2 regions of the Hoeflea sp. EC-HK425 genome follow, and region 1 is predicted to be linked to the other one. Evidence: riboswitches for the same ligand, from Rfam matches in the RefSeq annotation. Region 1 holds a riboswitch; the other holds the start of a gene.
The links. A riboswitch is a leader RNA that binds a small molecule or an ion and turns the genes downstream of it on or off. The one in region 1 is predicted to bind S-adenosylmethionine.
Positions count from the first base shown of each region.

Region 1 (11,446 bases):
CTAGGTTTGGCTGTTAGCTTGGGTGGCTCCGGACACTCGCGAAAGGCCGATCAACTTGCCGTATGCCACCCTGTCATATGAATGGCTTGGACCTGCAATCTTCCTGTCCGGCGGTGGTGCATTCCTGCTGCTTTATCTGCATGACCGCAAGCAGCAGGCTGCGTTGCGCCTGTCCGGTGCCTATCTCTTGTCGGTGGTCGGCTTTATTGGGGTCATGCTGGTCGATACTGACCGTCAGCCAGCCTACCAGGCGCTCATCCTGGGATCGCTTTTTGCCGGCCATTTCCTGTTGTTGTGGGGGGTGGCCTCGCTGTTCGGCAAAGATGTGCCATGGCCGCCCTATGTCCTGGCGGTGTTGCTGACTGCCGGCGCGGCACTCTACGCAAACCACCAGGGGCCGTTGTTCTGGGTGCGGGTGATTGCCGTCAGCGGGTTCGCGAGCTTTGTCTATCTGATGTGCTGTCTGCTGGTCTGGCGCGCGAGAAGCCACCGGGTCGATCTGGTGCTGGCATCGGTGTTCCTGATCCAGGCGGGGTTGTCCGCGAGCAGGGTTGTCAGGGTGGAGATCTCAGACGTCGATTTGACAACACACAGCGCCTTCAAGAGTTCGCAACTTGCTTCGTCGATGCAGACAGAGAATGCCATCTTCGCGATCATGATCGGGCTTGCGCTGTTTGCCCGTTACTCGGTGACGCTGGTGCAGCATTTGCGCCGGCTTGCGGAAACAGACCCGCTGACCGGGTTGCTCAACCGTCGTGCCTTCGAAGCCAGGGTGCAGGCACTCAGGGCGGCCTCCGCGCCGTTGCCAACGGGCCTGATCATCTGCGATATAGATCACTTCAAGCGCGTCAATGATCGCTACGGTCATGAAGTCGGAGATCGTACGCTCAAGGCGTTTGCCCGGCTGTTGGAAAGGGAGACGCCACAATCAGCCCTTTGTGCCAGGCTTGGCGGCGAGGAATTCTGCATCCTGGTTGCCGGTCTCGATGACGAGGCGATCCGGCTTCAGGCCATACACCTGCGCAGCGCGGTCGAGCGGCTGCATATTGCCACCAGCACCGGAAGCCTTCGACTGACGGCGAGTTTCGGCTACTGCGAGCTTGCTCCCGGCGACGATCTGCCGAGAGCCTTGGCAGAGGTAGACGCGGCCGTGTACCAGGCCAAGAGTGATGGCCGCAATCTGGTGCGGCGCGCCGGTTCGCCAGCAACGGCAACCCAACAGGCCCGGTTTGTCTGATCAGCGTTGCGGCTTGTCATCGCCGTGCGATTGACCTTGCCTGCAAGCCTTACTAGATTGCGTTTCGTGGTGATTTGGCCGGCCGGCTTGCAGCCACGTTAAACAACTCGCTAAATGGCCGACGGGGCGCGTTCCCACCGGACCGGTAGCGTTGACATTCGCGGCCGGTTTTTTGTTGGAGCTTACAGCGTCATGCCGATCCGTATTCCCGATGGTCTTCCCGCCCGCGATGCGCTTGTGCGCGAAGGCGTGCAAATCATGGATGAATCCGTTGCCGTGCGGCAGGATATCCGTCCGCTTCATATCGGGCTGTTGAACCTGATGCCGAACAAGATCGCCACTGAAACGCAGATCGCGCGGCTGATCGGGGCGTCACCGCTGCAGGTCGAACTGACGCTGGTGCGGATCGGCTCGCATGTGGCCAAGAACACTTCGGAAGATCACCTGATCAATTTCTACCACACCTGGGACGAGATAAAGCACCGCAAGTTCGATGGCTTCATCATCACCGGCGCGCCGATCGAGACGCTGCCGTTCGAGGATGTGACCTATTGGCAGGAGATGGAGCAGATCCTCGACTGGACGACCACCCATGTTCATTCGAGCTTTTTTGTCTGCTGGGGGGCGATGGCTGCGGCCTGGCACTTCCACAAGGTGCCGAAGCGGGCGCTACAGGAGAAGGCCTTTGGCGTCTACCGGCACCGCAACCTCAACCCTGCCTCTCCCTATCTCACGGGATTTTCGGACGATTTCCAGGTTTCGGTGTCTCGCTGGACGGAGGTCCGCCGCGAGGACCTTACGCCGGATTTCGAGATCCTGATGGAAAGCCAGCAGACGGGCCTGTGCCTGTTGCACGAGGCTTTCGCCAACCGGCTCTACATCTTCAATCATATCGAATATGATTCCGGCACGCTGGCCGAGGAATATTTCCGCGACGTGAAGTCGGGGACACCGATCAAGCCGCCGGCAAACTATTTTCCGGATGACAACCCGGACAACAAGCCGCAAAACCGCTGGCGCAGCCATGCCTTCCTGCTGTTCGGAAACTGGATCAACCAGGTCTACCAAACCACGCCCTTCGACATCCAGGAGATCGGGGAAGACCGTTTGCCGGCCGGAAAAGAGGGAGTGAATGCATGAGCGGGAGTGTTGAAATACGGCCGATAACGCTTGCTGACGAGCCCGAATGGCGGCGGTTGTGGACACTTTATCTGGAATTCTACGAATCAAGTGTGCCGGAGGAGGTCTACCGGACCACGCTGGCCCGCATCGCCGGTCCCCACGCCGCAGGTGAGGCCTCGTTCTACGAGCCGCGCGGGATGCTGGCGCTGGTGGACGGCAAGCCTGCCGGGCTGGTGCACTACATGTACCACCGCCACGGCTGGAAGGTGGAGCCGGTCTGCTATCTCCAGGACCTGTATGCCGCGCCGGACGTGCGCGGTACCGGTCTTGGCCGGGCGCTGATCGAGGCGGTCTACGCGCAGGCCGACGCCGATGGCTGCCCGAGCGTCTACTGGATGACGCAGGAATTCAACGCCACCGCGCGAAAGCTCTATGACCGCATCGCCACGCTGACGCCGTTCATCAAGTACAGCCGGTAGACCTCACCGGGAACGAAGTGGCGGATTGCGATTCCGGATAAAGCCGCCGGATCAGCCTCAAGCTGGATCCGTTCCGTGAAATGTGAGAACATGATCGCTGATCAGACCCATACCGGCGAAGCGATCGGGGCGTGGCGGACATGGCCGTGCGGGAAGACAGGACATTCGAGAAAGTCATCGCAGCAATCGTTGGCCTCGCCTGCCTGCTGCTGGCGGCTGGATGGGCAACGCGCGAGGACCCGGCGGAAAAGCCGTATCTGGAAATTGCCGGCGGCGGCTTTGTCTACAACTACCGCGAAGCGCAGGTTTATTACGGGTTTGTCGCCAATGTGCTCAAACCGCTACCGGTCGGGACCTGGCTGATTGCCGAGTTCGAGGACCCGGCGGGCGGACCGCCGCTCGCCGTCGAGACCAGGCTGCACGCGCGCAGCGTCCGTTACGGCGTTCATTCTCCACAGGTGCGCGGCGTCAAGGCTGGCAAGCCCTATCATGTCGCGCTCCGGCTTTACGACCACACCCGCAGCCGGCTGATCTGGTCCGGGGAGAAGAATTTCACCAGCCAGATCGACGACACCGTCGTTCCCGACAAGCCGCTGACCATCGGGCCAGGCTATTTTCCCAATCCGGAACTCAAGGGCGGCTGAAGACGATCGGCACTAAACCGGTTGGCAAGGGCTTGGCATTGCGGCTATGGTCGCGCCCATGTTTCTTCCGTTTTTCCTAGAGCTCAAAGCCGCTAAAGTCCCGGTCTCGCTGCGCGAATATCTCACCCTGATGGAAGGGCTTGAGGCCGGGCTGTCGCGCTATGATGTCGAGGGTTTCTATTACCTGGCGCGGGCGGCGCTGGTGAAGGACGAGCGCCATATTGACCGGTTCGACCAGGTGTTCTCGCACTATTTCCGCGGTGTCGAGGCAATCGGCGGCGAAACCGGCGTCGATGCCCGCAACCTGCCCGAGGAATGGCTCCGGCGGATGGCGGAGAAGCATCTGAGCGAAGACGAGAAGAAGCTGATCGAGAGCCTTGGCGGTTTCGACAAGCTGATGGAAACCCTCAAGCAACGGCTCGAGGAGCAGCAGAAGCGGCACCAGGGCGGGTCGAAATGGATCGGTACCGCCGGCACGTCGCCTTTCGGGGCCTATGGCTACAATCCCGAGGGCGTGCGGATCGGCCAGGACGAAAGCCGTCATCGGCGGGCGGTGAAGGTCTGGGACAAGCGGGAATTCAGGAACCTTGATGACAAGGTCGAGCTCGGCACACGCAACATCAAGGTGGCGCTGAGGCGGCTCAGGCGCTGGGTGCGCGAAGGTGCGGCGGAAGAGTTCGATCTTCCGGGCACCATCCAGTCGACGGCGGAACATGGCTGGCTTGACGTCAAGACCCGGCCGGAGCGCCGCAACGCGGTCAAGCTTCTGATGTTTTTCGATGTCGGCGGCTCGATGGATGATCACATCAAGGTGGTCGAGGAGCTGTTTTCCGCGGCGCGGGCCGAGTTCCGACACATGGAGTATTTCTACTTCCACAACTGTCTCTACGAGGGGGTCTGGCGCGACAACCGCCGGCGGCGCCAGGAGTTGTTGCCGACGGCGGAGGTGTTGCGCACCTACGGCTCGGACTACCGGGTGATCTTCGTCGGGGATGCGGCCATGAGCCCGTACGAGGTGGTATCGGTGGGCGGCTCGGTCGAGCACTGGAACGAGGAGCCGGGCCAGGTCTGGCTGACGCGGATGCTCAACCATTTCCACAAGGTGGCCTGGCTCAACCCGACACCGGAAGCCTATTGGCCGCATACCCATTCGACGGCGCTGATCCGGCATCTGTTCGGTGATCGTATGTTCCCGATGACGCTTGCGGGACTGGAAGCTGCGACGCGTCAACTGACGCGCTGATGCGGTCTTGCGCCGGACTGAAAACAGGATCATGTCTTCTTCCGAAACCATCCGCCGCTGATTGACGGGAGAAACAGCATGACGATTGAAGCTTTCGGCCAGACTGCGGACGGTGAGACGGTGCACCGTGTGACGATAAACGGTGGCGGGCTGACAGCGAAGATCATGACCTGGGGCGCCACCCTGCAGGATCTCCGGCTGGAAGGCCACGCGCCGCCGCTGACGCTGGGCTTCCCCGACTTTGCCAGTTATCCGCTGTACTCGCCCTATTTCGGCCAGACCGCCGGGAGGCATGCCAACCGGATTGCCGGCGGCCGGTTTGTTCTTGACGGGGTCAGCTATCAGCTCGAATGCAACGAGCGTGGTATCAACCATCTGCACGGCGGCAGTGCCGGTATCGGCAAGAGGTTGTGGACGCTGGAAAGCCACGGCAGCGATCACGCGGTTTTTTCAATTGTCGATCCGGATGGCCAGTCGGGCTACCCCGGCACGATGAAGATCGAAGCCCGCTATGAGCTTCGTGCTGGCGGCTGCATGGCCATCACCTATACCAGCGTCACCGACCGGCCGACGCTCGCCAACATCGCCCATCACAGTTATTTCACCCTCGACGATGCCGACGACATCCTCGATCATGAAATGATGATCGCGGCAGATCATTACCTGCCGGTCGATGCGGAGCAGATCCCCACCGGCGAGATCCGGGACGTGGAGGGTACGGACTTCGATTTCCGTGAACTGCGGCCGATCCGCCGTGAAGGCCCGGACGGCCAGGTGGCCTATGACCACAATTTCTGCCTGTCGACCGAACGGCAGCCGGCCCGGACCATTGCGCTGGCGCGGTCGATGCGTTCGGGGATTGCCATGGAGCTTCGGTCAAGCGAGCCGGGTTTGCAGTTTTACGCCGGGTTCAAGGTCAAGCCGACGGTGCCGGGGCTGACCGGAAAACCCTATCCGGCCTTTGCCGGCTTCTGCCTTGAAACCCAGAGCTGGCCCGACAGCCCCAACCATCCCGGCTTTGCCGGCGCCGTACTTCGGCCCGGCGAGACGCTGGTGCAGCGGACCGAGCACGTGTTCATTCGGAGCTGACACTCAGCCGGTGAGAATTTCCGGTCTTGACAGGCGTCGAGAAATAGAAGCCCATAGGGAAGGTCTTATATAAGACTTGCGGACGCGGTTTGGCGGGTGGCCCTGGGGAGGACCAAGACCATGACGGTGATTCTGGCGGTGCTCAAACCGCTGGCGGGGTTGAACACCCTGCTTCTAAGGGCTGGTCGCAACATTGCCTGGGTGGCTATGGGGCTGATGGTGCTGATCATCATCCTGCAGGTGGTTTTCCGCTACATCCTCGGCAATGCATTGGCATGGCCCGATGAGGGCGCACGTTTTCTGATGCTTTGGATGACGGCGCTGATTGCACCAACGGCCTATCGCTGGGGCGGGTTTGTTTCCATTGAGATGGTCAAGGACCTGTTGCCCGCGCGGCTTGGCGCCTTGCTCGGCCTGATGCTGTTGCTGGTGTCGCTGGTCGTGCTTGTCTACGGATTCCGGCTCGGGCTCAACCATGTCAACTCCGGCTGGCTGTTCAATTCCAGCTCGCTGAAGCTGCCGCTTGAGTTTCTCGGCCTCGGGCTTGTTCGCATCAAGCTGGCATGGATGTACATGTCGCTGCCTGTCGGCCTGTTTATTATGACCCTTGTCAATGTCGAGTTGTGTCTCAAGGCGCTTGCTCACCTCATCGATCCGGAGGCCGAGTTGCCCGAGGATCATGACCGGGTGATCGTGGCGGTGGAGTAGGCCATGCTGTTCTTCTTCCTGCCGCTGTTCCTGATTTTCCTGATGATCGGCCTGCCGGTGTTCTTCGGCATGTTGGCAGCCCCCGGGTTTCTGCTCTGGCTCAACGGACAGGAACGCGACATCGCGCTGCTTTACCGCAACGTCTTCACGGGCATGGATTCGTTTCCGCTGATGGCGATCCCGTTCTTCATGCTGGCGGGCGAGCTGATGAACCGCGGCGGCATCACCATGCGCATCGTCGAGTTCAGCCAGGCGATGATCGGTCATCTCAAGGGCGGTCTTGCGCATGTGAACATCCTCTCCTCGATGCTGTTTGCAGGCCTGTCCGGCTCCGCCGTTGCGGATGTTTCGGCCTTGGGATCGATGCTGATCCCGGCAATGGAGAAAAACGGCTACACCCGGAAATTCGCGGCGGCTGTGACCGCGGCATCCTCGGTGATCGGGCCGATCATTCCACCGTCGGGGATCATGATCATCTATGCCTATGTGATGGGAGAATCGGTGGCTGCACTGTTTCTCGCCGGCATCGTTCCCGGGGTGCTGGTCGGCGTCGGCCTGATGATGGTCGTCGCCTTTCTTGCCAAGCGGCACGATTTTCCGGTTGCGGCGCGCAAGGCGAGCTGGCCGGAGCGCGGGCAGGCAAGCCTGAAGGCGTTCTTCCCGCTGCTGACCCCGGTGATCATTCTCGGTGGGATCCTGGGCGGCGTGTTCACGCCGACGGAGGCGTCTGCGGTGGCGGCAGTCTATGCCTTCATCGTGTCGCTGTTCATTCTCAAGACCATGGGCTGGGCAGACCTGCCAAAAGTGCTGACAAAGGCTGCGATGACGACGTCGGTGGTGCTTTTGCTTGTCGGTGCCGCAATGGCGTTCAAGACCGTGGTCAGCCTGTCGCACACGCCGGAGATCCTCGCCAATTTTATCCTTGGCCTTTCGGACAATCCCTACATCCTGCTGTTCCTGATCAATGTTCTGCTGTTCATCGTCGGAATGTTCCTTGATGCGGGACCGGCGATCATTATCCTGGGTCCGATCCTGGGGCCGATCTTCACCGATCTCGGCGTGCACCCGGTGCACTTCGCCATCATCATGAGCGTCAATCTGACCGTCGGGCTGGCGACGCCGCCGATGGGGCTGGTGCTGTTCGTCACCTCAAGCGTGTCGGGCGAGCGGGTGGAAACCATCGCAAAGGCTATCCTGCCGTTTCTGCTGGTGGAGGTGATCGTGATCTTCCTGATCACCTTCGTGCCGCAGATCTCGCTGTTCGTGCCGCAGCTGTTCGGATTCGCGCGATGAGAAACGGGAAGCTTGCGGAAGATGTTTCCGACAGCTTGTGCCCGGTTGACAAGGACAGGGATGTTGTCGATCTTGTGTCTTATATAAGACTAGTGATGCATAACAATTATCAACGGGAGGCTCTTCAATGATCTTGAAACAGGCAATGAAAACACTGACCGCGGCGGCGCTGGGACTTTCGGTCCTCGCCGGCGGCATGATCACGGCGGCGCAGGCGGCCGATATCAAGCTGCGTGCAACGGCCAACTCGAACGAGAACGACGAGGACTATGACGGTCTGATCGTGTTCAAGGACTATGTCGAGAAGGCCTCGAATGGCGCGATCGAGGTCGAACTGTTCATCGGCACGCAGCTGTGCTCGACCGGCGCGGAGTGCCTCCAGGGCATCGCCGACGGGTCGATCGACATCTACATCTCCACCTCAGGCGGCGCGTCCGGTATCTTCCCCTATGTGCAGGTTCTGGATCTGCCTTACCTGCTGCGCGATGACCGCATTGCCGAGGCGGTGCTGACCGAAGGTACCTTCGTCCGGGCGCTGCGCGAACAGATGCTGGCCGATTCGGGCGGCATGATCCGGCTGATGACGATCGGCAACACGGGCGGATGGCGCAACTTTGCCAACACCAAGCGCGAAATCCGTTCGCCGGCCGACATGGATGGGTTGAAGATCCGCACGGTGGTGGCAGACCTGCCGCAGGAACTGGTTCGCGCCATGGGCGCGTCGCCGACCCCGATTCCCTGGCCGGAACTGTTCACCTCGTTCCAGACCGGTGTGGTCGAAGGCACCCAGAACGGCATCACCGACATCATGGGCATGAAGTTCCCCGATGCCGGGCTGAAATACCTCACGCTTGACGGCCATTCCTACATGGGTGCGCTGTGGTACATGAACAATGACCGGTTCATTGGGCTGGACGAAGGTCTGCGCCGTGTCGTGGTAGACGGTTTTGCGGCCCTTCAGCAGGCGACATTCGCATCGCCGAAGCGCAAGTCCATCGACGCCTACAAGGCGTTTGCCGAAGTGGGCGGTGCGGTCTACGTGCCGACCATGGAAGAAAAGGCCCAGTTCAAGGAAGCCGCAGCCCCGGTGTTCGAGTGGTTCAAGGCCAATGTCGAGGGTGGAGCCACCTTCTATGACCTGCTGGTCGCCGAAGCCGCGAAGGCCTCCGAGATGATCGATGGCGGTGCGATGAAGGACATGCAGTAAGGCTGCACGGGTTTCAAAAAATGCCAGCCGCCCGGATCACATCCGGGCGGTTTGTCTTTTGGAATGGGCGTTCAGCGAAACGGGTACATCCAGGGACGGTAGTCGTTGATCAGCACCTCGGCGCGGCGGATCTGTTCCTGTGTCATCTTCCTCGCCACGTCCTCGATCGAAATCGCCGCGTCCGGATCGCCGCCGATGGCCGAGAGGCCGTACCAGAGATAGGCGCGGACCAGATCGACGGCCGTGCCGCGGCCAACCTCGAAGTACCAGCCGATGCCGGATTGCGCGCCGGGATGCCCTTTCATGGAGGCGCGCAGGTACCACTCGAAGGCGCGCTCGTCATCGCGTTCGACGCCCAGGCCCATGGCATACATGACGCCGATCAGTTCCTCGGCATCGGCATTGCCGGAGCGGGCGGCGGGCAGGAACTCGGCCATGGCCTCCTCGAACCTGTGGCTTTCCATCAGCATGCGGCCCTTCTCGATCTCGGCTCTCGCTGGAAGAGCAATGCTGATGGCCAAGCCGAGAACAAGCAGGCCGTGTTTGGCGTTTGCAAGCGGAACTTTCATTTGTCATTCTTTCGCTGCGAAGTCAGGTGGCCGAGAATAAGGGCGGTGCGCCCGGGCTGGCAAGGCGGTGGCCCGATGGCCCGGAGGAGGAGCACCCGCATGGGGACAAGGCGGACGGGAGGCTGGAAGGTGAGAAACCAAGCAATCGCCGGACTGCGCTCGCTCGTTGCAGCGCTTGGCCTACTTGCAGGCGTCAGCCTTTCTGCCCCGCCGGCCCAGGCGCAGGTCCTGCCAAAGCCGCTGACGGACGCGGATTTTCATGATTTCGATCCGAAGCTCGCGGAGATTGGGCGTCTCCTGTTCTACGATCCGATCTTGTCGGGGAACCGCAATATCTCCTGCGGCACCTGCCACCACCATGATCTTGCCTCCGGGGATGGCCTGGCGCTGGGGGTCGGCGAGGGCGGCACGGGCATCGGCGCCAAGCGGACAACCGGACAAGGAGCCGACCTGATCGAGAAACGGGTGCCGCGCAATGCGCCGGCGCTGTTCAATCTCGGCGCCCGCGACATCAGCGTGCTGTTCCATGACGGGCGGCTGAGTGTCGACGATATTTTCGGCAACGGCTTCAACTCCCCGGCGGAGGAGTATCTGCCACTCGGGCTGAAGGGCATCCTGGCGGCGCAGGCGCTGTTTCCGCTCACATCGGAAACGGAGATGGCCGGCAATCCGGAGGAGAACAAGATAGCCGGGGCCGCCTATGACCGGATCGATTATGTCTGGCCGCTGCTGGTCGAGCGTGTACGGGGGATTCCCGCCTATCTCGACCTGTTTCGTGGCGCGGACGCCTCGATTGCCACGGCGGGTGACCTGGGCATCGTGCACATCGCCAATGCGCTCGGCGATTTCATGAATTCCGAATGGCGCAGCACGGACAGCGCGTTTGACCGTTCTCTTGCCGGCGACGGGTCTGCGATGTCGCCCCCGGCGCGGGCGGGCATGGAGCTGTTCTTTGGCAAGGCGGGATGCGTCAGCTGCCATTCCGGGCCGCTCCTATCGGATCAGGGGTTTCATGCCCTGGCGCTGCCGCATTTCGGTCCAGGGCGGACCCGGCGGTTCGATCCCTATGTGCGTGACGTCGGGCGCATGGCCGAATCGGACAGGCTCGAAGACGCCTACCGGTTTCGCACGCCGATGCTGCGCAACGTGGCGCTGACCGGGCCATGGGGCCACAATGGCGCCTATGCGACGCTGGAGGGGATCGTGCGGCACCATCTCGATCCGATTGCGTCACTGGAGGCCTGGACGCCGGATATGGTCTTGCTGCCGGCGGATGCGAGGTTCGAAAGGGTCGATTTCATTGCACTCGACGACAGCCGCGAGCGGGCGCGGCTGAAGGCGCGGGTCGATATCGCGCCGGTCATGCTTTCCGATGCGGAGGTTTCACAACTGGTCTCGTTTCTCAACGCCCTGACCGGGAGCGCGAAGGGACGGCTGGGACGGCCGCCTGCCGTCCCGAGCGGATTGCCGGTGGATTGAAGCGGCGATTTTTGTGTGGTCCACGGTCACCGGAGCTGCGCATTCCATCTTGTGTCTTATATAAGACTTGATATGGTCGATTCCGGGCGGGACGATTTGCCTCTGCCGGAAGAGTGCCTGGGATAGAAGCTTGCAATGACAAAGATCGTGACCACCGGGGTCGCAGTGGTGGATTTCGTCTTCTTTCTCGACGAGATGCCGCGGCTGGCGGAGAAGTACCGCGCGAACGGTGCCGAGATTACCGGCGGGGGCGGTGCCGCCAATGCCGCCGCGGCGATTGCCCGGCTTGGCGGGCATGCGATGCTGGCAAGCCGGCTCGGCTCGGACCAGGTGGCCGACATGATTGTCGCCGGACTTGAGGCCGATGGCGTCGACT
Region 1 covers NZ_LR701572.1:4,565,072-4,576,517, forward strand. Annotated here, with positions in the region: gene SPHINGO391_RS24430 (GGDEF domain-containing protein) at 56-1,237, shown strand; SAM riboswitch at 1,294-1,371, shown strand; gene metA (homoserine O-succinyltransferase) at 1,430-2,377, shown strand; gene SPHINGO391_RS24440 (GNAT family N-acetyltransferase) at 2,374-2,838, shown strand; gene SPHINGO391_RS24445 (hypothetical protein) at 2,979-3,482, shown strand; gene SPHINGO391_RS24450 (VWA domain-containing protein) at 3,541-4,725, shown strand; gene SPHINGO391_RS24455 (aldose epimerase family protein) at 4,804-5,814, shown strand; gene SPHINGO391_RS24460 (TRAP transporter small permease subunit) at 5,935-6,522, shown strand; gene SPHINGO391_RS24465 (TRAP transporter large permease) at 6,526-7,815, shown strand; gene dctP (TRAP transporter substrate-binding protein DctP) at 7,946-9,022, shown strand; gene SPHINGO391_RS24475 (tetratricopeptide repeat protein) at 9,094-9,591, opposite strand; gene SPHINGO391_RS24480 (cytochrome c peroxidase) at 9,721-11,070, shown strand; gene SPHINGO391_RS24485 (PfkB family carbohydrate kinase) at 11,206-11,446, shown strand, end outside.

Region 2 (11,446 bases), 1.2 Mb from region 1:
GCGCCTGAACCGGGTTACGACCGCCAGAACCGCGGCAGGAACAGCACCAGCACGGTGAACAGCTCAAGCCGTCCAAGCAACATCCCGGCCGCAAGCAGCCATTTCTGGAGGTCGCTCAGCGACTGGAAGTTTCCGGACGGGCCGATGATCTCGCCCAGGCCCGGCCCGACATTCGAAAGCGCCGTGCCTGCACCCGACAGGGCCGTGACGGTGTCGAGCCCGCTCAACCGCAGCAGGATGGCCAGCACCACGAACGAGGTCATGAACAGGAAGAAGAAGCTCATCACCGAGGCGATGACCCGGTCCTGGATCGGCTTTCCGTTGAAGCGTGCGCGAAACACGCCATGCGGATACATCACCTGGGAGACGTGCTGCCGGACAGCTTCGATCAGCACCTGAAACCGGAAGATCTTGATGCCGCAGGAGGTGGAGCCGGCGCAACCGCCGACAAACATGATGATGAAGAAGAACGTCACCGCGTGGGGGCCCCAGAGGCCGTAGTCTGTGGAGGCGTATCCGGTGCCGGTGGCGATTGAGACCACGTTGAAGGCGGAATGCCGCAAGCCCTCGAGGCCGATATGGTTCTCGCTGAAATGCGCCATCATCCAGCCTGCAAGAATCGCGACGGCGAGAAAGCCGGCAAAGGCCTTCACCTGGTCATCGGCCAGAAACGGACGGAAACGTCCCTGCAGCATCTGCACATAAAGAATGAACGGAATCGAGCCGAGCACCATGAACACCACCGCGATCCATTCGACGGCGGCATTGTTGAAATATCCGATGGATGCATCCTTGGTCGAGAACCCCCCGGTCGCCACCGTGGTCATCGCATGGATCACCGCGTCATCGGCTGCCATGCCCACGGCCATGTAGGCCACGGCGCAAAGCCCGGTCATGGCGATGAACACAAGCGTGATCGAGGTCGAGATCTGGGTGGCGCGGGGCAGGATCTTTTCCGCCGTGTCGAAGGCCTCGGCCTTGAACAGCTGCATGCCGCCGATCTGCAGCATCGGCAGCACGGCAATCGCCATGACGATGATCCCCAGACCGCCGAGCCATTGCAGCAGCCCGCGCCAGAACAGGATGCCGGGCGGAGCGCCATCCAGGCCGGTGATGACCGTGGCGCCGGTGGTGGTCAGCCCCGACATCGATTCGAAGAACGCGTCGGTGTAGCTCGGCACGACCCCCGACCAGTGAAATGGCAGTGCGCCGAACGCCACCAGTGCGACCCAGGAGACAACGGTCATCAGCATCGCCTGGCGAGTCGACAGACCCTTCGGAATGCCGCGATTGGCGGCAAACAGGCCGAGCCCGACGAGCATCGTCATCGTGCCAGAACTGGCAAAGATCATCCAGTCCTTGTTGTCGGCCGCCAGGTCGACAAGAGCGGGCAGCAGCATGGCCACGCCCAGTGTCGCCACCAGCAGGCCGGTCACCAGCATGACTGGGCGGAATTCGGAAAAAGCGGTCAATTCAGCGTTCTTGCCATTCCCGGCAGGTCCAGCGAGAAGGCCGGGATCTCGACGTCGAACAGCTCGCCCGCAGCCGATTGCATCTGGTAGGTGCCGACCATGACACCCGATGGCGTGTCCAGTGGACAGCCCGACGAATACTCATAGGTGTCACCGGGGCCGAGAACCGGTTGCTCGCCCACAACGCCGGGGCCGCGCACCTCGTCGACAATGCCGTTCTCGTCGGTGATCTTCCAGTAGCGGCTTTGCAGTTGCACGATCTGGTCGGAGTGATTGATGATGACAATACGGTAGCCCCAGACATAGCGTCCGTCCTCGGGGTCCGACTGGTCCTCGAGATAATAGGGTTCCACCGTTACTTCGATTTCGCGTGTTAGCGCACGGTACATATGCCACTCCTTGCGACACTCATTCTACACAGAGGTGCTTGCGTCAAGCATGCAGATGCCCACAAACCGGCTGGTTTCACGCTTTGCGTTGACTTGATTGTGATGAAGCGGTGCGGACGCGGCAGGTGACGGGCCGCAGCCGCAGCGCTATCACTCGGAGCCGAACGGGGAGATCAACTCATGATGGACGGAAGCGCACGCAAGATCATCCAACCCGGCCTCGACCGGGCAGGCGTGTGGCTGGCGCAGCGTGGTGTGAAAGCCGACCACGTGACGATTTTCGCGTGCGTCATCGGCCTTGCCGCAGCGGTATTGATCGCTCTGGATTACATGATTGCCGCGCTGGCGCTGATCATTGTCAGCCGGATGTGTGACGGCCTGGACGGATCGGTGGCGCGCGCCTCCCGGACGACCGATTTCGGCGGCTATCTCGACATCACGCTGGATTTCGTTTTCTACGGAGCCGTTCCCCTGGCTTTTGTCGTCCTCGATCCCGGCGCGAACGCACTGGCCGGTGCGGCGCTGATCTTCTCGTTTTACGTTAACGGCGCCAGCTTTCTTGCCTATGCGATCGTTGCGGAAAAACGCGGGCTCAGCACCGAGGCACGGGGCGTCAAATCGATCTACTTCACCACCGGTCTCGCCGAAGCCAGCGAGACCTATATCGTGTTTGCAGTCTTCTGCCTCTGGCCGGCCTGGTTTGCGCCGGTGGCCTGGGTCTTTGCGGCAATCTGCCTCTACACAGCGCTGTCGCGGATCATGCAGGCACGCGCCGAGTTTCCCGACCCGGCCTCAAAGGCCTGAGAGCGCGCGATCGAAGTCCTCGATCAGGTCTTGGGCATCCTCGATCCCGGCCGACAGTCTCAGCACCCCGGGGCCAATTCCCAGCTCGTCGCGGGCCTCTTCCGAGAGGTTCTTGTGCGTCGTCGTCGCCGGATGCGTGATCAGGCTCTTGGTGTCGCCGAGATTGTTGGACAGCTTCACCACCTCGAGCCGGTTCTGCATCGAGAATGCCGCCTCTTTGCCGCCCTTCAGCTCGAGCGCCACCAGTGTTGACCCGCCCTTCATCTGCCGGGCACAGATCTCGGCCTGCGGATGGTCGGCGCGACCGGGATAGATCACTCGCGCGATCGCCGGATGGTCTGCCAGGAAATCGGCCACCCGTGCCGCGTTCTCTGTCTGCTGCCGCACTCTCAGAGGCAGGGTTTCAAGCCCCTTGAGCAGGGTCCAGGCGTTGAACGGCGACAGCGACGGGCCGGTGTGACGGAAATAGTCGTGAAGATGCTCGTCAATCCAGTCCTTGTCCGACAGCACAACGCCGCCCAGACAGCGCCCCTGGCCGTCGATATGCTTGGTTGCGGAATAGGCCACCACATGCGCGCCCAGTTCGAGCGGTTTCTGCATCAGCGGTGTTGCAAACACATTGTCGACCACCAGCTTGGCGCCGATCTGGTTGGCGAGCTTGGCGACGCCTGCAATGTCGACCACTTCCAGTGTCGGATTGGTCGGGCTTTCAAGAAAGAACACCTTGGTGTTGGGCCGGATCGCGGTTTCGAAATTGGCAAGGTCACGTCCGTCGACGAGGGTGGACTCGATGCCGTATCTGGGCAGCAATGTTTCCACCACCCAGCGGCAGGAACCGAACAGGGCGCGCGCGGAAACCACATGGTCTCCGGCCCTCAGCTGGCACAACAGCGCCGCCGAAATTGCCGCCATTCCAGACGCCGTTGCCCGTGCGTCCTCTGCGCCCTCCATCAGGCACATGCGCTTTTCGAACATGTCGTTGGTCGGGTTTGCGTAGCGTGAATAGACGAAACCGGGATCCTCGCCCTTGAAGCGGGCTTCCGCTGCCTCGGCGCTGTCATAGACAAAGCCCTGCGTCAGGAAGATTGCTTCGGATGTTTCTCCAAACCCGGAGCGGCTGGTGCCGCCATGCACGAGCTGGGTGGCGGGGCGGAATTGTCGGTTGCTTGTCATGATCTTTGTCCAACACACAAAAAAACCGGCTTGCGAAGTCGCGAGCCGGTTTTTCAACCCGACCTTTTTAGCGACTTGTTTTACGTGGCTGCAAGCCGGTCGGCCAAATCACCACGGGATAACCTCGCTTTTAGGGGCTTCCCGCGCTTGCGTCAATCGCTTCCCCTTGCCATCAAGACATCTTGGAAAACGGAGCGCACGGACCGTGGCAGCGGGCATTCTCTCAGATCGCGCAATCAAGGCGCTCTTTGATGCCGGCAAGCTTGCCTCCGGTCGACCGCTCGATGCCGACCAGATCCAGCCTGCCAGCCTTGACCTGAGGCTCGGCGCCCGCGCCTACCGGGTTCGCGCCAGCTTTTTGCCAGGCCCCTCGGCAAGGGTCGAGGACAAGCTCGCCCGTCTCAGCATGCACGAGATCGACCTGACCGCAGGCGCTGTGCTTGAGACCGGCTGCGTCTATATCGTGCCGTTGCTTGAAAGCCTGGACCTGCCGCAGGAGATATCCGCCTCCGCCAATCCGAAAAGCTCGACCGGGCGTCTCGATATTTTCACCCGGGTGATGACCGATCACGGCCAGGAGTTCGACAAGATCGCTCCCGGCTACACTGGCCCGCTGTGGCTTGAGGTCAGCCCGCGCACCTTCCCGATTGTCGCCCGTAGCGGCTCGCGCCTGTCGCAGATCCGTTTTCGACAGGGGCACGCGGTGCTGGACGAGGATGAACTTTCGGCTCTTCACCGCTCCGAAACTCTGGTTGCCTCCGAAACGCCGAATGTCTCGGGCGGCGGCATCGCACTGTCGATCGATCTGATGGGGCAGGGCGAGGATGGCCTGATCGGCTATCGCGGCAAGCACCACACCGCGGTTATCGATGTCGACAAGCGCGGCGCCCAGGAGGTCTTCGATTTCTGGGAGCCCTTGTACAATCGCGGTTCCGCCGACCTGATCCTCGATCCGGATGAATTCTACATTCTGGTCAGCCGTGAATCCGTACACGTTCCTCCGCTCTATGCCGCCGAGATGACACCGTTCGATCCGCTGGTCGGCGAGTTCCGGGTTCATTATGCCGGTTTCTTCGATCCGGGGTTCGGACACAGCGAGGCCGGTGGTGCAGGAAGCCGTGCCGTACTCGAAGTACGCAGCCACGAGGTCCCTTTCATTCTTGAGCATGGCCAGATCGTCGGCCGGCTGATCTACGAGCGGATGCTGGAGAGGCCCGCGGCTCTGTACGGCACCGGGGCCGGATCGAACTACCAGGCTCAAGGCCTCAAACTGTCGAAACATTTTCGCAGCTGAGTTCCGGTGAGGGCAGCTTCTGGCCAGCCGTCAGCTTATCCCTTGGCCGCCAGCCTGTGCGGCGCGCATCTCGGCAAGCTCTTTCCGGATTGCCTTGAGTTCTTCCAGCATGGCGCTCTGGTCGGATGCCATGGCTTCCCGGTCTGCGGTCGCCTCGGCTTCGTGCTCCTCCTGCATGGCGGACACGATGATGCCGATGAACAGGTTGAGTACCGTGAACGTGGTGCAGGCGATGAACGGTATGAAGAACGTCCAGGCCATCGGATGCACTTCCATCACCGGACGGACAATCCCCATCGACCAGCTTTCCAGCGTCATCACCTGAAACAGTGAATAGGCTGAAGCCGGAATCGAGCCGAACCAGTCCGGAAACGTGTCGCCGTAGAGTTTCGTCGCCATCACCGAGAACACGTAGAACACCAGCGTCAAGAGCAGCATGATCGATCCCATGCCCGGCAACGCGCTGACCAGTCCGCCCACAACCCGCTTGAGCGACGGCACCATGCTGATGATCCTCAGTACGCGCAGGATGCGAAGCGCGCGAAGCACCGAAAGGTTGCCGGTCGCAGGGATCAGCGCCACCCCGACCACCAGGAGGTCGAAGATCCGCCAGGGGTCGCGGAAGAAGTCGAGCCGCCAGGCGAGAAGTCGGGCCGACACCTCCACCACGAAAACACCGAGAATGACCCGGTCGAGCACAGTCAGCACCACACCGAAGCGTTGCATGACTTCGGGTACGGTCTCGAGTCCCAGCGTGATCGCGTTGATAACGATCAGCGCGGTGATGAAGGCCTCGAAGCGGCGCGACGACAAAAAGGTTTTCAACTGGTCCATGAAGCAATTCTGGGGTTTGAAGAAGCGCCACTGATATGAGGTGGCGCCCGCGGCGCGTCAAGCCGCCTTGCGGATTGATCCTGCTTGACACGGCTGCTCAACACCGCCAAGGATCACCGGCGAAGGCGGGTGTAGCTCAATGGTAGAGCAGAAGCTTCCCAAGCTTAAGACGAGGGTTCGATTCCCTTCACCCGCTCCATTCCCGGATTTTTCGCAAGGTTGTTCGCAGCTTCCGCCATGGCCGCCCATTCCGGCGCCGCGGGATGAGGGGTCTTTTCCCAAAGATGCGTATTGGAAACGAGTTGTCCCAGTGCCCGCCACCCGGCAACCGACATCAGCAGCCAGTAGAGCGGTGTCAGCAGCACCCATCGGCGCTTCAGCCGGGTTCGTTCGTGCCGCGTGAAACCTCTCCATCCCATGCTGGCAAACACCAGGTAGCTGCCGGCGATGTTGATAAGGTCGATCCACATCAGGATGCGGTGCAGGTCCGAGACTGGAGAAGCCATGCCGCTTGCCAGCCAGGCCAGCGTCAATCCGATGAAGGCGAACATAAGCGGGTGCGCCAGCGCGGAGACGAGCATGCCGGCGATCATCAGCTGGAAAACCGCAAATCCGGCTGGTCCAAGCACCCTGACGGTGTGCATCGGCCGGCGCATGGCCACCAGCCAGGTCTGGGCCCAGCCCTTGAGCCAGCGTGTTCGCTGGCGTGTCCAAACCTCGAGTGTGGAGGGGGCGATTTCGACGGTTGCGCTGTTCAGCGTCCCTGTACGGTAGCCATGGGCATAGAGACGGAGGCCGAGATCCGCGTCCTCCGTCACATTGTGCGGATCCCATCCGCCGGCAGCCTCGAGGGCAACCCTCCTGAAATGATTTGATGTCCCGCCAAGCGGGATCGGCATCCGCACCCGTGCCAGAAAGGGAATGAGCACACGAAACAGGCCGCTGTATTCGAGTGCGAACAGTCCGGAAATCCAGTTTGTACCAAGGTTTGCAATTGCCAATGGTGCCTGTACGCACCCAAGCCGGTCGTCACCCTCGGCAAAGGCCGCACAGGCTTCAAGCAACTGTCCCGGTGCTGGTTTGTCTTCCGCGTCGTAGACCGCGACCAGCGACCCGCGTGCTCCCTGCAACGCATATTGCAGGGCCTTGGGCTTGGTGCGCGGGCCGAAATCGGGAGTGAGAACGATTTCGCATTCCGGCCCGAGCTGTTGCGCCTGCAGCGCCGATATCGTTGCCGTGTCATCGATTTCGCAAACATATTTCACGTCCAGCAGGCTCTTGGGCCAGCGCAGCGCCGAGATCCGTGAGACGATGGCTGGGATCATCTCGGCTTCGTCATGCAGGGCAATGAGCACTGTATAGACCGGAAGCCGGGTCCCGGACGGCGGCTCGCAGGCGTGTGTGCGGTTCCGCCTGAAAGCGGACATCAGGAGAGCGCAAAGCCTAAGCAAGATACCACCGGAGAAGAACAGCGTCAGGACGATATGCAGCACGGTAAAGGCCGCGAAAGGCCACAGCACAAGACAGGTGGCGGAAAGATAGACCGCCAGCCCCAGAAGAAACCCCTGTGAGCCGGTCATGACCCGACGGGCACTTGCGTCACGCCGGTCCTGGTCGAGTTCGAAGGTGATCCGCCTCACCCGTTCGGCTGCATCGGCCTGCCAGACAGCTTTGCGGATGGTGGCAGGTGAGGCGATGGCAAGGCTGTCGCGCAGCCCTGGCATGTCGCGCAGGCGGCTCCGGTAGTCGTCCAGCTGCCGTGCTTCGGGCACGATTGCCGTGACTTGTCCGCCGGCGCGCAAAAGCCTCAGCGGTCCGTCCCGGTGCAAAAGCACGTCCATTGACGGCAGCCGGACAACTTCTTCCGGATCTATCTCATCGAGATGCGGGAGACCGAGTTCACACGCCAGCCAGCGATAGTAGAGATCGGGGTCGATCAGGCCCTCGGCCATCAGTTCCTTTTCTATGGTGGTTGCGTTGGCACGCGCGGCTTCAGTGGCGGCTCTGACGTGAGGTTTGCCAATGCCGCATTGCAGAAAGAAGCGGGCTTCGGGGCTCGTCTCGCTCAGGGTAGGATGCAACCGGACAGGCTGTACCGGATCGTATCCGTTGCCGATCACCCCATCGGCGGTCATGTCCTCGCCGACTTTGCCGGAAACCGGATGATCTGAGCTTTTGCTTGCTGCCATGACTCTGATACATACAAGGCTGTTGGAGTGGGATACTAAATCTATGGTAGTGAAAACGCGCATTAATGCACCCCTAATATTGCGGGGTATTTCCCGCATAATGTGCGCTTTGGTTGTTTTTCTTGCCGCGGTTTTCCCGGCCGCGAGCGCTGACGGCCTGATCGTTCCCAATTACATGGACCCGCGGGAGCGCGTTCCGCTTCCGGATCTGGCCCCCTACAGCCGTATCCGTTTCGTCACCACGGTTGATTTTCCGCCCTTCAGCTTTCTCGATCAGACCGGCCATCTTGCCGGGTTTCACATCGATCTGGCGCGCGCAATATGTGAGGAGCTGGATGTGCTGCCGCGCTGCCAGATCCAGGCCTTGCCCTGGGGCGAGCTTGAGGGTGCATTGGAAAAGGGGCAGGCCGAAGCGCTGATTTCGGGCCTGGCGATCACTGCGGAAAGCCGGTCGAAATACCGCTTCACGCGCGCTTACCTCGCCTTGCCGGCCCGATTCGTGCTCGCAGGCGAGGCGAGTTCTGGCGAGGACAGCGCAGTGGCGCTTCGCGGCAAGCGCGTCGGCGTGCTGGAATCCACCGCACACGAGGTGATGCTGCGCGACTGGTTCTCAGAAACGAGGCCGGTCACCTTCACCCGGACGGAATGGATGTTCGATGCGCTCAAGGCCGGCAACATAGATGCCGTCTTCGGTGACGGCCTGCAATTGTCATTCTGGCTGTCCAGCCGCTCGGCGGAGAATTGCTGCCGGTTCTTCGGCGGCCCCTATTTTTCCCAGGCCCACCTTGGAGAAGGGCTGGCGATCGCGGTCCGACCGCGCAACACGTCTCTTGCCAAGGCTTTCGACCATGCACTTGCGGCCCTGAACAGAAACGGGCGTTTCACCGAACTCTACCTGCGCTGGTTCCCCAACGGGCTTTACTGACCGGTGCGGCGATCCGGCCTTGGCTTGGGTGGAAACCGGAACGGCAGGGCCAGCGCCCAGCCAAGACCGGCGGTGCGGCTGTCGCGCCACTCCGACAGCCCGATCTCGATACCGGTGTCGCCGCGCCGTGGCGTTTGCGTGTAGGTTGAAAACAGCCGGTCCCAGATCGCCAGGTTGAACCCGTAGTTCGAATCCGTTTCGCGCGGATCGGTCGAATGGTGAATCCGGTGCATGTCCGGCGTCACGATCAGCAGCCGCAGCACGGCGTCGACAGGTTTGGGCAGCCGGATATTGGCGTGATTGAACATCGCCGCGCCATTGAGAATGATCTCGAAAACCAGAACCGCAACGGGCGGCGCACCGAGCGCTATGATGACAGCCGCCTTCCAGAACATCGACAACACGATTTCAAGGGGATGAAATCGCAACGCGGTGGTCAAATCGAACCCGGTATCGGCATGGTGCATGCGGTGGATGCGCCACAGCCATGGCCACTTGTGGCTGACCACATGCTCGAGCCAGACTGCGAAATCGAGCAGGACGAAGGCGATGATTCCCGCCACCCAGAGCGGCACACCGAGAAGCGGAAACAGGCCGAAGCCATTGGATTGCGCCCAAAGCGCAGTGCCGACTGCGGCCAGCGGAAACACGACCCTGAGTGTCACCGAGGACAGCACCACCATGGCAAGGTTGGTCATCCAGCGGCGGGATTTAAGCGCCCCGCGCATCTCTTTGCGTTCAAGCCGCGGTGCCAGCAGTTCAATGGCGGCAAGCGCGATGAAAATCGTGGAAAATGCCAGAATCCGGATCACCGGCTCGGACAGGCCGAACAGCATCATTCTGCGCCTCCGTATCGTGTAACGGTCTTCTCATGCCACAGCCTTCGGCTTCTGGCGAAACACGATCCGGTGAAAGCCTGCGACACGTCGGCGCGGGGGCCACGGCAGGGGCCGCACTCAGGCGCTGCGAAAGCGGGCGATCGCGCCTCGTTCGATGGCGGCGCAGGTCAGCTTGTCGAGACCAAGCCGGTCGCGGACCATCTGCAACAGCCGGATTTCCTCCTGCTGGATATTGTAGTCGGCGGAGGCAACCTCGACGGCCAGCGCATAGGCGGTGTCGTAAAGTTTCGGAGGCACCGCATCGCGGACGACCTCGAGCACGATGTCGAGGCCTTCAGGACCCTTGAGCAGTTCGGCTGCGGCCCGCGTGACGCCGACGAGGCGCTCCGCATCAAAGCCGTCAAACACCGGAAGGAACGTCACCAGCCGGCCGATCCGTGCCAGTTCCGCATCGTTCATGGCCTTGTCGACGGCTGACATGGTAACCATCAGATAGATCAGCGCATCATGGGTGGTAACACGTTCGGACATTGGCAGTTCGTCTCCTGAATTTCCACGATAGATAAGAGCCGCAGCCGTTTCACACAAGCCGAAAGGCGACAAAACCGCAAAAGGCCGCACCTGCCGCTCATCTGTGTCCCGGCAGCCTTGTTCCGGAACGCTGCATGGTTCCGACGGGTGATGAAGCGCTTACTGGCTTGCCCAGATGATGCGGGCGATCCAGTCGATCTCGCTGACATCGAAGCTGCGATTGGGATGGTCGGGGTTGAGTGAGATCAGTTCAACAGATTTTGGTGTCTGCCGGTTGAGCACCTTGGCCATCACCTCGCCCTCGCGCGAGCGAACCACCACCCGGTCGCCGCGGCGGATCTGTGCACCCGGCTCGACGATCAGGATGTCGCCGTCCCGGTAAAGCGGCAACATGCTGTCACCCTGCACCTCCAGCGCATAGACGCCGGGCCTTTCGGCCGGCTGCGCCGGGAAGTCCACCACATCCCATCCCTGCCCGGCCGGGAAGCCGCCATCATCGAAAAAGCCGCCGGAGCCGGCCTGCGCGAAACCCAGAAGCGGGATCGAACCGGCCTGCGGCGGAAATGCACCATCGGGAAAACTGCTTTCGGGCGTGGTCTGCCCACCCCGCACCAGGATCATGAAATCGTCTAGCGAGGATCCGGTGGCATCAAGAACCTTGGCGAGCGATTCAGTCGAGGGCCAGCGGTCGCGGCCGTCAGCCCCGCATCGCTTGGATTTGTTGAATGCGGTCGGGTCCAGTCCGGCGCGCCGGGCCAGTCCCGAGGCCGTCAGACCGTGGCGTTCGGCCAGCGCATCGAGCGCCGACCAGATGCGTTCATGCGAGAGCATTGTCCAAGGTTCCCGCTGTTCAGAACAAGAGCCGGACCCGCTGAAACAGACCCGTACAGGACCTTTCTACATGATCGGTAGCCGAGGAGTAAACCCGGTTAGGAAAAATATCCTCTCTCCTGATCGCGGTCCGGTCAGCTTGTCTGAACCTTCAGTGAGGCCGGA
Region 2 covers NZ_LR701572.1:3,329,849-3,341,294, reverse strand. Annotated here, with positions in the region: gene SPHINGO391_RS18835 (efflux RND transporter permease subunit) at 1-8, shown strand, start outside; gene SPHINGO391_RS18830 (TrkH family potassium uptake protein) at 15-1,472, opposite strand; gene apaG (Co2+/Mg2+ efflux protein ApaG) at 1,469-1,861, opposite strand; gene SPHINGO391_RS18820 (CDP-alcohol phosphatidyltransferase family protein) at 2,042-2,665, shown strand; gene SPHINGO391_RS18815 (O-succinylhomoserine sulfhydrylase) at 2,654-3,838, opposite strand; SAM riboswitch at 3,885-3,963, opposite strand; gene SPHINGO391_RS18810 (2'-deoxycytidine 5'-triphosphate deaminase) at 4,044-5,132, shown strand; gene SPHINGO391_RS18805 (ion transporter) at 5,163-5,966, opposite strand; tRNA gene SPHINGO391_RS18800 (tRNA-Gly) at 6,092-6,165, shown strand; gene SPHINGO391_RS18795 (glycosyltransferase family 2 protein) at 6,131-8,155, opposite strand; gene SPHINGO391_RS18790 (transporter substrate-binding domain-containing protein) at 8,256-9,080, shown strand; gene SPHINGO391_RS18785 (sterol desaturase family protein) at 9,074-9,919, opposite strand; gene SPHINGO391_RS18780 (tellurite resistance TerB family protein) at 10,037-10,450, opposite strand; gene SPHINGO391_RS18775 (helix-turn-helix transcriptional regulator) at 10,610-11,281, opposite strand; gene SPHINGO391_RS18770 (2-hydroxychromene-2-carboxylate isomerase) at 11,433-11,446, opposite strand, start outside.
Region 2: linked by a shared signal. The riboswitch ahead of SPHINGO391_RS18815 (O-succinylhomoserine sulfhydrylase) and the one ahead of metA (homoserine O-succinyltransferase) in region 1 are both predicted to bind S-adenosylmethionine.